Regions from separate parts of the Geobacillus zalihae genome, predicted to be linked through region 2. Evidence: predicted binding sites of a transcription regulator. Region 2 holds the regulator's gene; the other holds the start of a gene.
The links. The regulator Rex, encoded in region 2, represses fermentation and respiration genes when NADH is low (regulators of the CRP and FNR family bind a similar motif). The targets are predictions, from matches to a motif close to TTGTGAAATATTTCACAA.

Region 1: the regulator Rex is predicted to act here: its motif matches at 2,967-2,984, upstream of ric (iron-sulfur cluster repair di-iron protein).

What each region holds. Positions count from the first base shown of each region.
Region 1 covers NZ_CP129217.1:740,883-748,486, forward strand. The annotation lists gene QWV57_RS03820 (Crp/Fnr family transcriptional regulator) at 1-146, opposite strand, end outside; gene modB (molybdate ABC transporter permease subunit) at 369-1,031, shown strand; gene moaA (GTP 3',8-cyclase MoaA) at 1,086-2,111, shown strand; gene ric (iron-sulfur cluster repair di-iron protein) at 2,198-2,905, opposite strand; gene QWV57_RS03840 (molybdopterin molybdotransferase MoeA) at 3,470-4,729, shown strand; gene mobB (molybdopterin-guanine dinucleotide biosynthesis protein B) at 4,726-5,226, shown strand; gene QWV57_RS03850 (molybdenum cofactor biosynthesis protein MoaE) at 5,223-5,690, shown strand; gene moaD (molybdopterin converting factor subunit 1) at 5,687-5,917, shown strand; gene QWV57_RS03860 (YwiC-like family protein) at 5,923-6,651, shown strand; gene QWV57_RS03865 (DUF6426 family protein) at 7,440-7,604, shown strand, end outside.
Region 2 covers NZ_CP129217.1:249,409-257,012, reverse strand. The annotation lists gene tatC (twin-arginine translocase subunit TatC) at 1-341, opposite strand, end outside; gene tatA (twin-arginine translocase TatA/TatE family subunit) at 362-514, opposite strand; gene QWV57_RS01395 (redox-sensing transcriptional repressor Rex) at 532-1,173, opposite strand; gene moaC (cyclic pyranopterin monophosphate synthase MoaC) at 1,189-1,677, opposite strand; gene QWV57_RS01385 (ABC-F family ATP-binding cassette domain-containing protein) at 1,774-3,699, shown strand; gene tsaD (tRNA (adenosine(37)-N6)-threonylcarbamoyltransferase complex transferase subunit TsaD) at 4,021-5,034, opposite strand; gene rimI (ribosomal protein S18-alanine N-acetyltransferase) at 5,031-5,483, opposite strand; gene tsaB (tRNA (adenosine(37)-N6)-threonylcarbamoyltransferase complex dimerization subunit type 1 TsaB) at 5,443-6,183, opposite strand; gene tsaE (tRNA (adenosine(37)-N6)-threonylcarbamoyltransferase complex ATPase subunit type 1 TsaE) at 6,180-6,638, opposite strand; rRNA gene rrf (5S ribosomal RNA) at 6,871-6,987, opposite strand; rRNA gene QWV57_RS01355 (23S ribosomal RNA) at 7,345-7,604, opposite strand, start outside.

The DNA of each region.
Region 1 (7,604 bases), 490 kb from region 2:
ACTTTGCCGGAAAGGATCAAATACAGCTCATTGGCCGGCATCCCTTCTTGGAACAAAAAGGAGTGCTTGCAAAGTGGAATCACTTTTTTCGACGATTGCAACAAAGAACGTAAATGGGGAAAATATTCATTCACTGCAGCTTCCATCGATAGCACCTCCATTCATTCAGCTATTTCTATTGTAAAAATCATCACAGCGAGAGAGAGTGAAAAAAATCACCGGTTGCGACTTTCTCTGAGAGGCGTCACAATTTTTTCTAAATTGGTTTTTCCTTTTTCTATGTTACAATGTGAGTAGCATAGCATCACAGCATTCTACTGTTTGTTTTCGTATGGTAAAAGGGAGACGGAACAGAGAGAGGTTCGTCGATGGCAGAGTTTTGGTCACCGGTTTGGTTATCGATAAACATATCGCTTCTTGCCGGCGTGATCGTCGCAATCCTTGGAACAGCGGCGGCGAGGTGGATGGCGCGCCGCCGGTTCCGCGGGAAGACGATCGTGGAGACGGTGTTTATGCTGCCGCTTGTATTGCCGCCGTCGGTCGTCGGGTTTTTGCTCGTTGTCTTGTTTGGGCGTCATAGCCTAATCGGACAGCTGGTGGAAAGGTGGTTTCACACAACGATATTGTTTACGCCCGGCGCAGCGGTGATCGCGGCGGTTGTCGTGTCGTTTCCGCTCATGTATCAGGCGGCCAAAGCGGGGCTGGAGGCCGTCGACCCCGCCATTGAAGGAGCGGCGCGCATCGACGGGGCGAACGAGCGCCAAGTGTTTTGGCATATTTCGCTGCCGCTGGCCAAACACGCGTTATTCTCCGGAGCGGTGCTGTCGTTTGCCAGAAGCCTCGGGGAGTTCGGCGCAACGCTCATGTTTGCCGGAAACATCCCGGGAAAAACGCAGACGATTCCGACTGCCGTCTATATGGCGATGGAGTCGGGGCGGATGGAGTTGGCGTGGGCATGGGTGGCGGTCACGATTGGATTGTCGTTTAGTTTATTGTCTTGTGCGGCGAAACTAGGCCGTTGGCAGCGATAAGGAGAAGGCCGTTGGAATATCACGCGGCCCATGACATGGAAAGGAGGGAGCGCCATGGAAGAGCGCGACCGGGTGACGATCGCCGACCGCCTGTCCCGCCCGTTGCGCGATTTGCGGCTGTCGGTCATCGACCAATGCAATTTTCGCTGCGTCTACTGCATGCCCGCTGAAGTGTTCGGGCCGAATTTTCGCTTTTTGGCGGAAGACCAGCTGTTGACGGTTGAGGAAATGGCGCTTTTAGCGGAATGTTTCGTCGAGCTTGGCGTTGAAAAAATCCGCCTGACTGGCGGCGAGCCGCTGCTTCGGCGCGACCTCGATGCGCTCATTGAGCGGCTGTCCATGATTCCCGGCTTGCGGGACGTTGCCCTTACGACAAACGGCATCCATTTGGTGAAATGGGCGAAACGGCTGAAAGCGGCCGGGTTGAAGCGCGTCAACGTCAGTTTGGATGCGTTGGATGATGACATTTTCCGAAAAATGAACGGCATTGGCGTCGGCGTCACCCCGGTGTTAAAAGGCATCGAAGCCGCCCTGGCGGCGGGGCTCGGCGTGAAAGTGAACATGGTCGTCAAAAAAGGATGGAACGACTCGCAAATCGTGCCGATGGCGGCTTACTTTAAAGACTTGGGCATCCCGCTCCGCTTTATTGAATTCATGGATGTCGGCACGACGAACGGCTGGGATTACTCCCATGTCGTGACGAAAAAAGAGATGTACGAGCAAATCAACGCCATGCACCCGCTCGAGCCGGTCGAACACGAGTACTTCGGCGAGGTGGCGAGCCGCTACCGCTACGTGGGCACGGAGGTGGAAGTCGGCTTTATCGCCTCCGTGACGGAAACGTTTTGCCGGAGCTGCACGAGGGCGCGCATTTCCGCCGATGGCAAGCTGTATACGTGCCTCTTTGCCTCGAAAGGCGTGTCGTTGAAAGAAAAACTGCGCGCCGGGGCAGGGAAAGAGGAGCTGAAGGAGCTCATTACAGCCGTCTGGAACCGGCGGACGGACCGCTATTCGGAAGAACGGACAGCCGAAACGGCGAAACAACGGCCGAAAATTGAAATGTCGTATATTGGAGGGTGAAAAAAACGGGAGCGCTCTTTCCGTAGAAGAAGCGATCCCGTTTTTGGTTTATGTTTTCGGAAGTGCGAATCGGCGTCTTTCTTCCTTTAATTCTTCACCGCCGCCAACACGCGCGGGAAGAGGATGTTGTTTTCCAAATGGATGTGGGTGAACAAATCGTCTTCAAGCGCCGCGAGCCGGCTGTAGACGAGCCGGTACGTGCCGCATGCGTCTTCCGGCGGGGTGAAGTCGTTGGTGATGTCGCGAATGTCTTTGATGAGATCGCCAGCGGCGTCATGCTCATGGACGAGTTCGCGAACGGCCTGCTCGACCGCCTCCCGGTTTTCCGGCGACGGGTTGTCGGCGAATTGCAAAATGAGTGGGAATGCGCCCGTTTCCTCCTTAATCAAGTGTTGCTCAAGCTCCGTTTTTAACTCATGGAACAGTTTATGCACCCGGGAAAGATGCGGGTGATGCATGCCGTGCACGCGCAACACTTTCGTGACATACGGGCTGAGCTGCGGCAGCTCCTCGTTCAAATAGCGGTGGTGCGTGTTGATGATATGCTCGACCAAGTCGGCTAGCGGAGCTTCACTCCAGTTTCCGGACGGCTTGTTTTGCGCCTCCGCGTAAAGGGTGTTCAGCTCGCGAAGGAGCGCTTCGCCGTCCAGTCCGCGCTCTTCGATGGCCTCTTTTAACGGGCGCTGCCCGCCGCAACAAAAATCAATCCGCCGCGCTTTAAACAAATCCGCTGCTTTCGGAAAGACCGTGACAATATCACCAATCAACGATTGTTCGGTAAACTGCTGTTCCATTTCGGATCCCTCCATCACCAAATCGTTACAGCTTCAGCATACCTTGTTTTGGACGCCAACGTTGTGACACATCTCACACAAACGAAAAAGTGGACAACTAAGGAAATGTGATGAACATCACAACAGTGGCTCCCTTCTTTCCTGTACAATAAAACGGACGATATAAATTGGCTCTTCACCAAAAGTGGTACTTGATTTTTTCTGAACATACTCTATTTACGCTTGTGAGGGAAAATCAACAAATCAGTGATTTTTGCACATCTTTGTGCAGGAAACCGTATTGCTTGTCAAGTACATGTTGTGGTGAAGAGCCTATAAATTGTGAATGTGCTGCATAGAAGATGTGAACGGCCGAAAAAAGAGGAGGAGTCAGCATGTGGCTGCTGGCCAAGGCAAGCCGCTGGGAGGAAGAAAAAGATGATTTTGCAACATATTGATGATGCCAGCGTCGTTGATGAAAAATTGGACAAAACCATTAAGCAGCTGCAAGATTGGAAATCATTGTGATAAAACGATAAAATGGGCTTAGTGAAGTGAATGAGGGAAAGAAAGGGGAGAACACCGTTGGTCGAAAGACGAACCCCCATTCCCGTAGCGGAAGCCATCACCCGGGTGATGCGTTACGCTGGGAGAGGAGAAGAGGAGATCGTGCCGCTTCGCCAGTCGTACGGCCGCTATTTGGCCGAAGATTTGCGCGCCGATCATGACGTGCCGCCGTTTGACCGCTCGCCGTATGACGGATTTGCCATTCGCGCCGCGGATTCGGAAGGAGCGGGACTTGACCATCCGGTCGAGTTTGAAGTGATCGAAACGATTGGCGCCGGGCAAGTGGCGAAGCAGCCGGTCGGCCCGTTTCAAGCGGTGCGCCTGATGACCGGAGCGCAAATTCCCGACGGGTGCGATGCCGTCGTCATGCTCGAGCTCGCCAAACAGTACGAGCGGGATGGAAAAACGTATATGTCGATTAAGCGCTCGTTCCGCCCTGGCGACAACATTTCATTTCAAGGGGAAGACGCGAAAAAAGGGCAGCCGCTTATCGAAAAAGGGACGCGCATCAATCCCGGGGTGGCGGCGCTCTTGGCGACGTTCGGCTACGCCGAAGTGAAGGTGGCGAAAAAGCCCCGGATTGGCATTTTTGCGACCGGCAGCGAACTGCTCGACGTCTCTGAACCGCTTGTGCCGGGAAAAATCCGCAACAGCAACGCCTACATGATCGAGGCGCAGGTGTTCAAAAGCGGCGCCGAGCCGATTTATTTCGGCCAGTTGGCCGACGACCTCGATGCGTGTTTTCACGCTGTGCGCCAGGCGCTCGATCAAGTGGACATGCTCATTACGACCGGCGGCGTCTCGGTCGGGGATTTCGATTATTTGCCCGCCATTTACAAGCGGCTCGGAGCGAACGTGTTGTTTAACAAAATCGCCATGCGCCCGGGGAGCGTGACGACCGTCGCCGAGATTGATGGCAAGCTGCTGTTCGGTCTATCCGGAAACCCGTCGGCGTGCTACGTCGGGTATGAGCTGTTCGTCCGCCCGGTCGTGCGCACGCGGCTGTTTTCGGCCAAGCCGTATTTGAAAAAAGCGAAAGCCACCCTTGGCGCCGAGTTTCCGAAGCCGAACCCGTTCACCCGCTTCGTGCGCAGCCGGGTCGAGGCGGTTGACGGTCGGCTTGTCGTGAAGCCGGTCGGCATGGACAAGTCGAACATCGTCACCTCGCTTGCCTTTGCGAACGCCTTAATGGTGCTGCCGGGCGGAACGCGGGGGTTTGCGGCCGGCGATGAGGTCGACGTGTGGCTTTTGAATGACGATGAGGGATCAAGCGAATGAACGTCTGGCAAGTCGTCGGCTATAAACATAGCGGCAAGACGACGTTGATGGAAAAATGGGTGGCGGCCGCGGTCCGGGAAGGATGGCGCGTCGGGACGGTGAAGCATCACGGCCATGGCGGCGAACCCGCGCGGCCCGAAGGCGTCGATTCCGTCCGCCACGAGCGGGCGGGGGCGTCGGCGACAGCGGTCGAAGGTGGCGGGCTGTTGCAGCTGCATCTCCGCCGTCCGCTATGGCGGCTGGATGACGTGTTGGCGCTTTATGCGCCGCTTCAGCTCGATCTCGTGTTGGTTGAAGGCTACAAACAAGAGCGGCATCCGAAAGTCGTGCTTGTGCGCTCCGCGAAAGATTGGGCGTCGCTCCAGCACCTCGCCGACATCCGCGCCGTCATCGCCTGGGAGCCGCTTCCCGAACCGCTGTCACACCCGGTGTTTTTGCTGGCGGACGATGATGAATATATTCCATGGCTCATAAATGAGGTGAGAACGCGAACATGACAGAACCGTTGTTTGTCATTACCGACCGGCCGATTTCGGTCGAGGATGTGATGAAAAAAGTGATGCGTCCGGAAGCGGGGGCGGTCGCTGTCTTTGCCGGCACGGTGCGCGAATGGACGAACGGCAAGCGGACGCTCTTTTTGCAATATGAGGCGTATGTGTCGATGGCCGAGAAAATGCTCGCGCAAATCGGGGCGGAAATTGCGGAGAAATGGCCAGGGGCGAAAACCGCCATCACCCACCGGATCGGGCGGCTTAAGATCGGCGACATCGCCGTCGTCATCGCTGTTTCCTCGCCGCACCGCGCCGAAGCGTATGAGGCGAACCGCTATGCCATTGAGCGGATCAAACAAATCGTGCCGATTTGGAAAAAAGAGCAATGGGAGGACGGAAGCGCCTGGGTGGGCGACCAGCTTGAAACAACGGCGTATCCGTCCGGAAAACCGGAGGTGAAAGAGGAATGATCCGTCTATTGTTTTTCGCCCATTTGGGCGAGCAAATCGGCGAGCGGGAAGTGATGTGGCCGCACGTTCCGGAAACGGTGAAACAACTGAAAGACGAAGTGGAAGAGCGCTATGGCGTCTCGCTCGGGCGCGTCATGACCGCGGTCAATGAGGAGTACGCCCGCGACGAGTCGCCGCTTCATGCCGGCGACACGGTCGCCTTTATTCCACCGGTAAGCGGAGGATGAGACGGATGGCGAACAAAAGCAAATGGGTGATGCCAAAACAACACGGCGCCTGGGCGATGCTCATCATCCCGTTTTGGCTCGGAGCGTACGCCGGTGGGCTTTCGTGGATTCACGCGCCGCTCTTTGTCGCCTGGCTTGCGCTCTATTTGGCGACGTATCCGCTCTTGATGGCGGTGAAAACGAAGCGGAAAGAGCCGTACGTGCCCGCTGCCGTTCGCTATGGCGCCATCGCCGCGCCGGCCCTGGCCGTTTCCCTTTGGCAGCGGCCGACCCTTGTTCTCTTCGGATTGGCGATGATCCCGTTTTTCCTAGTAAACACCTACTACAGCAAGAAAAAGAATGAGCGCGCCTTTTGGAATGATGCAGCGGCCATCGCGGCGTTTTGCATCGGCGGCCTCGCCGCCTTTTACGCCGGACGCGGGGAATTGACGGTGGAGGCGTTCGAATTGGCCGCGTTTTCCTTCCTCTTTTTCATCGGCAGCACGTTTTACGTCAAGACGATGATTCGGGAAAAGAAAAATGAACGGTACAAATGGCTGTCATGGGGCTACCACGCCTTGTTGATCGTCGGCCTCATCGCCATCGGCGAGCCGTTCGCTGTTTTGGCCTACGCCCCGAGCGTCATTCGCGCCGTCTACTTATACGGCAAGTCGCTGCCGATCATGAAACTCGGCATGCTGGAAATCGCCAACGCGGCGTACTTTTTCATCGCGATGATCGTGCTCTACTCTTGAGCGAACCCCAAACGGGAGGCATCCATGACCGTTTGGGGTTTTTTCTTTTGGTTAGGCGGTATTGCTTTTTCACTGCACAAGCATGATGTGAAATGGGCGTGAATTCCTTGTAACGGTTTTGCAAAGGGTCGTTTCAAAAGCCTACCTCTTCTTCTATGCTCGTTCTCAAATAAATAAAAATTAGAACATGTCGATTCACTTCAAGTAGACATTCGCTAAGTGTTCGGCTTCCCAGTGGTTCGCGTGGAAGTCACTCAACATGAGTGGGAAATCAATTGTTTTCAATATTCTGGCAATCCTAGTGGTGTCGAAAGCCCTTACGAGACTTCCTTAATGTTGATTTCACCGCTAACATTATGGCCAGGATCTCGTCAGTGCTTTCTCTTTTGTCACTAAATCACAAAATTTGGTGATGAGCCAAAAAACAACTCGATAAAGCTTAAAAATCTTACTTTATGCGACAAAGAAACAAACAATTCAAATTTTTATTGATAATTTTAGTAAAGGCGAAATATAATCTAATTGTAAAATAAAGGTTAAAAAAAGGGGGCAATAGTTGCCGTCAAAATGTTTCGCGCTTAGAAGGATGGTGAAAAACGAGAATGGCCTGCAAATCGATGGCATTTCATCAGAAAAGAAAGCCGATTCGGCCGCGTTTTTCGAATTGAAAGAGAGCAGGAATCAGCCATATTTTGCGCTAAATCACCAGCCCTTTAGAGATAGTGGGCAGATCGCGTTGCTTGGTTGCTTTTGGAGGACATCATTTTTGTAATTGGAGAGAGGTTATAATGATAAAAGATCTTCTCAAATCAATCCTTTCTTTTTCGTTAGTTTTCGGTCTGTTGCTGGGTGGCAGTATCATCGCTTCTGCCGAAGAAGGGACTTCAAATGCAGGATGTTCACTCAGTAGCAAGACGAATGTGACAGTAAATGGGTTTTTAGATAGAGCGAAA
Region 2 (7,604 bases):
AAAAGAACGATCGACGCCGGGATATAGCTTAACGTCACTTTCCGCTCTTTTTCATACAGACCGGGGCTGACAAACGCCCAAATTTGATACAACAGCACCGGAGCCGACAGTACAGCCGCGATGACAAAGGCAAACTGAAAATACACTTTAATCGGATCGGTGAGGCGGAAGGCGTTCATGGTCAAATGCTTCGCCTCGGCCGTTCGCTGCAAATACAAAATGACATCATCGACAAAAAAGAAACTAACGACAAGCGCCGCAGCAAAAAAGATGAGCACGATGATGAGCCGTTTTCGCAGTTCACCCAGATGCTCATACACCGACATTTCTTTGTCATTCATTGTTTCCCCATCCTGCCTTGTCATCGGTCGGTTTTCGTTTCTTCGTCATCAGCGAGCCCTTTTGTGGCGTCTTTAAACTCGCGAAGCGACTGGCCGAACGACCGCCCCAACTCCGGCAGCTTTTTCGTGCCAAACAGCAACAAAATCACAGCAACGAGCAACAAATATTTCATGTGTTGTTCTCTCCTTTTTACGATGGCGATGGATAGTTTTTCAAAAAATAGACGAGCGACTGCAGCTCAATGGCTAAATCGATATGATGGACGCGAATATGGTTCGGCACGTTCAACCGCGCCGGAGTAAAGTTTAAAATGCCTTTAATTCCTTGCGCGACAAGGCGGTCGGTCAGCGCTTGAGCCGCGGCGGCCGGCACGGTTAAAATGGCGACCGGGATGTTTTCGTGAAGCCGCTCCTCCAACTCATCGAGATGATAGACCGGCACCCCGCCGACTGTCGTCCCTACTTTCCGCTCATCGACATCAAACGCCATCACGATTTTCGTATTGTTGTTTTTCGAAAAATTATAGTTTAAAAAGGCGGTGCCTAAATTGCCGACGCCAAACAAGGCGACTTCGGTCACCTCATCCTCTTCAAGCGTCCGGCGGAAAAACGACAACAAATAATTGACATTATACCCGTATCCCTTTTTGCCAAGCGCGCCAAAATAGGAGAAATCACGGCGGATCGTCGCCGGATCGACTTTCACCGCCTCGCTCAACTCGGCAGAGGAGACGCGTTGCTTGCCGGAAGCGTGCAAGTTTTTCAAAAACCGATAGTAAAGCGGCAGCCGTTTGGCGGTTGCCTGCGGAATTTTCGGTTGTTCGTTGCTCATGATCTCATCCCCTAGCTAATCGGTTTTCCGTCGGTAATGGCCAGACTTCCCGCCCGTTTTTTCGACCAAATACGTCGGACCGATGACCATTCCTTTATCAAGCGCCTTGCACATATCGTACACTGTCAACGCACAGACCGAAGCGGCCGTCAGCGCTTCCATTTCCACTCCTGTGCTCCCTTTCGTTTTCACCGTTGCCGTGATGACGAGCTTATGCGCTTCTCCATCGTTTTCCCAAGCAAAAGCAATGTCCACACCCTTTAACATAAGCGGGTGACACATTGGAATAAGGTCAGCTGTCTTCTTCGCCGCCATCACCCCCGCCACTTGAGCGACGGCGAGCACATCCCCTTTCTCGATCGCATTGCTCGTCATTTTTTCGTAAATTTCCCGGCTGACAGTCACGCTCGTTTGCGCCACAGCCACTCGCACAGTATCTTCTTTGTGCGTAATATCAACCATTTTCGCGCGCCCTTGTTCATTGAAATGAGTGAACGATGACAATACAATCTCCTCCATTTATACACTATACACGATTTTTCATCATTCGTCTTTGACCGTTTTCGCGACTTGCGTTAAACTATTCGCGAGGTGACGGACATGATCATTTTGCAAGTGCACGGGCTCACGAAATATTTCGGCGCTGACCTTATTTTATCGAATATAAAACTAGAAATACAGTCCCGCGACCGAATCGCCCTTGTCGGCCGCAACGGAGCGGGAAAATCGACATTGTTGAAAATCATCGCCGGTGAACTCTCTTTCGACAGCGGCAAAATCATCAAACCAAACCATATCAAAATCGGCTATTTGGCGCAAAACAGCGGGCTCGACTCGCCGCGTTCCATTTGGGACGAAATGCTTGAGGTATTCACCCCGCTTCTAGGACTCGAAAAACAGCTCGCCGAACTCAGCATGCAACTCGGCGACCCGGACGTACTCGCCGATCCCGCTCGCTATGAAAAAACGCTGAAAATGTATGACGAGCTGCAAGAACAATACAAAGAACAAGGCGGCTACCAATACGAAGCCGACATCCGCTCCGTTTTGCACGGGCTGCAGTTTTCCTCATATGATTATAAAACTACGCCGGTCTCGTCGTTAAGCGGCGGACAGCGGACGCGGCTTGCCCTTGGGAAATTGCTGTTGTCCAAGCCGGATTTATTGATTTTGGACGAGCCGACGAACCATTTGGATCTTGAGACGCTTGCCTGGCTGGAGCAGTACTTGCAAGCCTATCCCGGTGCCGTCCTGGTTGTTTCCCACGACCGCTACTTTTTAGACAAAATCGTCACCGACGTATACGAACTGTCGAATGCCACGCTCAAACACTATGCCGGCAACTACAGCCGCTATTTGGAGTTGCGGGCCGAGCAATACGAACAAGAGTTAAGACGGTACGAGAAACAGCAAGAAGAAATCGCCCGACTCCAAGACTTCATCCAGCGCAACATCGCACGTGCCTCGACGGCCAAACGGGCGCAAAGCCGGCGAAAGCAACTGGAAAAAATAGAACGGCTCGAACGGCCTGTCGGCGATGAAAAATCAGCCTCCTTTTCGTTCTCGATCGATCGACCGAGCGGCTATGAAGTGCTCACCGCTGAAGACATAGCCGTTGGCTATGACGACGGTGCACCCATCATCCGCCAAATCAGCTTCCGCATCACGCGCGGCGAAAGCGTCGCCCTAGTCGGGCCGAACGGCATCGGCAAGTCGACATTGCTGAAGGCGATCGCCCGAAAACTCCCTATCCAAACAGGAGAGCTCCGCTACGGCGCAAACGTCCAAATCGGCTATTACGATCAAGACCAAGCTGATTTGTCATCGAACAAACGGGTGCTTGACGAGCTGTGGGACGCCTACCCCGAAAAGACGGAAAAAGAAATTCGCACCGTGCTCGGCAACTTCCTGTTTTCCGGCGATGACGTTTTAAAACCGGTCTCCGCTTTAAGCGGCGGGGAGAAAGCACGCCTTTCGCTCGCCAAGCTGATGCTGCAAAAAGCAAATGTCCTTCTTTTGGACGAACCGACAAACCATCTCGACCTTGACAGCAAAGAAGTGCTCGAGCAAGCGCTCATCGACTACCCGGGAACGATTTTGTTCGTTTCCCACGACCGCTATTTCATCAACCGAATCGCAACAAAGGTGTTTGAACTTTCCAGCGGAGGCCTAACGGAATACTTAGGCGACTATGATTACTACATCGCCAAAAAAGAAGAAATGCGCGAATTGGCGCTCCTGAACGTCCGCCCGACAGAAACGGCAAGTGATTCTGCCAAAACGACATACGAGCAAGAAAAAGAGGAAAAAAAACGACGGCGCCAGCGCCAACGCCGCTTGGATGAAATCGAAGCCGAGATTGCAGCGCTTGAAGCACAAATCGCTGAGATCGAGCAAAAACTTTGTGATCCATCCGTTTACGGCGACTATGAGACGATGCAACGATTGACGCAAGAAAACGACGAGCGGAAGCAGCGAGTCGAAACGTTATTGGCCGAATGGGAACAGCTTTATACTTCACTATAACCGACAACCCGCCTCTAGTTTCGGCGGGTTGTTCTTTAGTTAGTCACATTATCCACAAAAGAATCCACAATTTCCACCATGGAATATAAGTTATTCACCAACTTTTCCACATTATCCACAAAAAACATCTTCCTTTTGCACAAAAATCGCTGTGTATTGTTTTTCTTATGTTGATCATGTTTTACCGCTTTTTCCACATTGTCCACAGATTTGTGGATAAAAATATACACAAACTTTTTTCACATGAAAACAAAAAGGACGATCCGTTTGCCTGCCGCAAACGGATCGCCCTTCGGTGTCTTTCGCGTTTCAGCCAACTGCCTAGACAAGCGGCAAGCTTGGATTGGCGTTGAGCGCCAAATCAGCCCGCTTTCCTTGTTGATATAACACTGTTCCCGCAACGGCAATCATCGCAGCATTATCGGTGCATAGCGATAACGGCGGGATGACAAGCTCCACATCGGGGAGCTCTTTCATTTTATCCTGCAGTGCAGCCCGCAGCCCGCGGTTGGCCGCCACCCCCCCGGCGAGCAGCACTTGCCGTACGCGGTATTCTTTGGCGGCCTGCACCGTTTTCGTCACCAGCACATCGACGACGCTGGCCTGAAAGCTCGCGGCCATCTGTCTCGGATCGATCTCCTCGCCGCGCTGCTTCGCGTTGTGGAGCGCATTGAGAACCGCCGATTTTAAGCCGCTGAAGCTGAAATCATACGAACCTTCCTCAAGCCACGCTCGCGGCAAATCAATCACTGGCTCTCCCTCATGAGCCAGCCGGTCGATGTGCGGTCCTCCTGGGTACGGAAGGCCTAAAGCCCGCGCCACCTTGTCATACGCCTCACCGGCAGCGTCATCGCGCGTTTCACCGATCACCGCAAAATTCCCATGCTCCTTCATGAACACGAGTTCCGTATGACCACCGGAAACGACGAGCGCCAACAGCGGAAACTTCATTTCAGCCACTAATTGATTGGCGTAAATATGACCGGCGATATGATGCACCCCAATAAGCGGCAATCCATGGGCAAACGCTAACGCTTTCGCCGCGTTGACCCCGACAAGAAGCGCTCCGACAAGCCCCGGTCCGGCCGTCACCGCCACCGCATCAAGGCCCGCAAACGATACGCCGGCCTGCTGCATCGCTTCTTCAATAACGAGCGTAATTTGCTCCACATGATGGCGGGAAGCAATTTCCGGCACGACGCCGCCAAACCGCCGATGGCTTTCCATTTGCGACGCCACTACATTCGATAAAACCTCTCTTCCGTTTTTCACGACTGCTGCCGCCGTTTCATCGCAGCTCGTTTCAATGCCTAATACATATACGTCCTCATTCATCTCAGCTTCACCCACATGACTAACGCGTCTTCAAAGTTATCCGGATAATACCGTTTGCGAATGCCTCCGTTGCGAAACCCTAGCTTTCGGTACAGCGACTGGGCAACATGATTGGACACGCGCACCTCAAGCGTCATCGTCGCCGCCCCGTGCTGCCTGGCCATGTCCATCAAGCGCCGCATGAGCGCTTCACCAAGCTTTTGCCCACGAAACTGCGGCAACACGGCTACATTCGTCACATGCGCCTCATCGATGACAAGCCACATCCCACCATACCCGATGATCCGCCCGTTGTACACCATGACGATATATTTGGCGTAGCGGTTGTACATGAGCTCGTTGTAAAACGATTCACGGCTCCAAGGCGAAGTAAACGATGCCCGCTCGACTTGCACGACTTCATCAATGTCATGAATGGTCATTGGCCGAAATTGAACATTGATCCCCATCGTTCTGTTCCCCTTTTTGTTTCGCGAGCCATTTCGCCTCCGCCTCGGCAAGGCGGAGGTAGTTCGGCACAAACACATGGGCGTTCTCGCGCTCTTTTTGTTTGCCTAGCATCACCAACTCGCTCGGACGCGGCAACGCCAAAGACGGCGGGGCCACGTGAACCCGTTCGCCTAAATGACTTCGAAACAAATCACGATATAGCGGTGCATCCGCACCAATGAACAATACATCCTCTTCCCGCTCGCTCAACCGACGCGCCCACTCATCCGCCGCCACAATCCGGTCCTCCTCAAGACAGCGGAGCGCACCGCCTTCGTAGCGATAAAGCCCGGTGTAAATTTGTCCGCGCCGTGCGTCAAACAGCGGAACGATCACCCCAGGAAAATAACGGCCATTGGCGGCGAGCACCTCAAGGCTCGACACTCCGGCGATCGGAATACCGAGCGACCAGGCAAGCGTTTTCGCAATCGTCACGCCGATCCGCACCCCGGTATACGACCCCGGCCCTTTCGCTACAACGATTAAATCGAGATCTTTTGGAGCAACGTCACATCGTCGAAGCAACAACTCAATGGCTGGCATCGCCCGGGATGAATGGTCTTTTTTCACATTGGTGATGAATTCCCCTTTCACGACATCACCATCTACCAACGCAATGCCAAGCGGCATATTCGATGTATCAATTCCCAATACTTTCATGACGGAAAAATCTCCTTGCACAACTGTTCATAACGCTCCCCCGACGGCTCAAAGTGAAGCAACCGCTCATCGCCGCCACGATGAAACAAGAAAACGGTCAGCCGTTCCTCAGGCAACTGGCCGGCGATCAAATGCGCCCATTCAACAACCGTGACGCCATCGCCAGCAAAATATTCGTCAAATCCAAGATCTTCCCATTCATCTTCAAGTCGGTATACATCCATATGATAAAGCGGAAGCCGACCATCATATTGCTTAATAATGGTAAACGTCGGGCTATTGACCGTTTGCGTAATGCCCAGCCCTTCAGCAAGACCTTTCGTAAACGTCGTCTTTCCCGCCCCGAGATCACCTTCTAATGCGATGACCATTCCCGGCTCAAGATGTTCCGCCAGCCGGCGGGCCACCGACTTCGTTTCTTCCGGAGAATGCACCAAAATTTCAATTTTTTTCATTTTGTTCTACCTTATCCCCTTTTATCATCTTCACTCTTGCTTTTGAAATTGTATCATATCCGAACATCTTGCCGCCACTTCCAAAACGAAAAATAGGCATAGGAGAAAAGGAAAAACAAAAAGGACGATCCCGCGCAGCCTTTTGGCTCGCTGACAGATCGCCCTGTTGCGCAATCGCCCCTAAAAAGAAAAAGGGAATGAGGCGTGTCGAAACTCCCTGGTGAATGAAGCTGCCTAGCAGCGACCTACTCTTGCAGGGGCGCTGGCCCCAACTACCATCGGCGCTGGAGGGCTTAACTTCCGTGTTCGGGATGGGAACGGGTGTTTCCCCTCCGCCATAGCCACTAGGCAAGCGGTTGGATTTTGACATCATTTATTATACTTGAAAAACAAACAATGTCAAGAAGGAAATTCATTCCTTCAAAACTAGATAACCGTCGGAAGAAGCCGCTCGCCTGCGCTTTTCGCTGTCTAGTTCCGGCCGCCATCGGCTCGCGACGCTTCGGTCCTGCTGCGGCGGCGACAGCCTCCTCGCAGGCCCTCCAGCGCACCTCGCCGATAAGCGGGCGGCCTCCACTTTTCTTGCTGTCCAGTTCCAGCGCCTAGCTCTCTTCTGCCAAATAACCTTCCCCCCCTCGGGGTGCAAGCACCCCTGCGGGTGAAGAACATTTGGCTTCGAGAGCTAATCGCGGCGCTTCCACTTTTCTAGGTTAAGCCCTCGATCGATTAGTATCCGTCAGCTCCACGTGTCGCCACGCTTCCACCTCGGACCTATCGACCTCGTCATCTTCGAGGGATCTTACCCGCCTGACGCGGTGGGAAATCTCATCTTGAGGGGGGCTTCACGCTTAGATGCTTTCAGCGCTTATCCCGTCCGCACATAGCTACCCAGCGGTGCCCCTGGCGGGACAACTGGTACACCAGCGGTGCGTCCATCCCGGTCCTCTCGTACTAAGGACAGCTCCT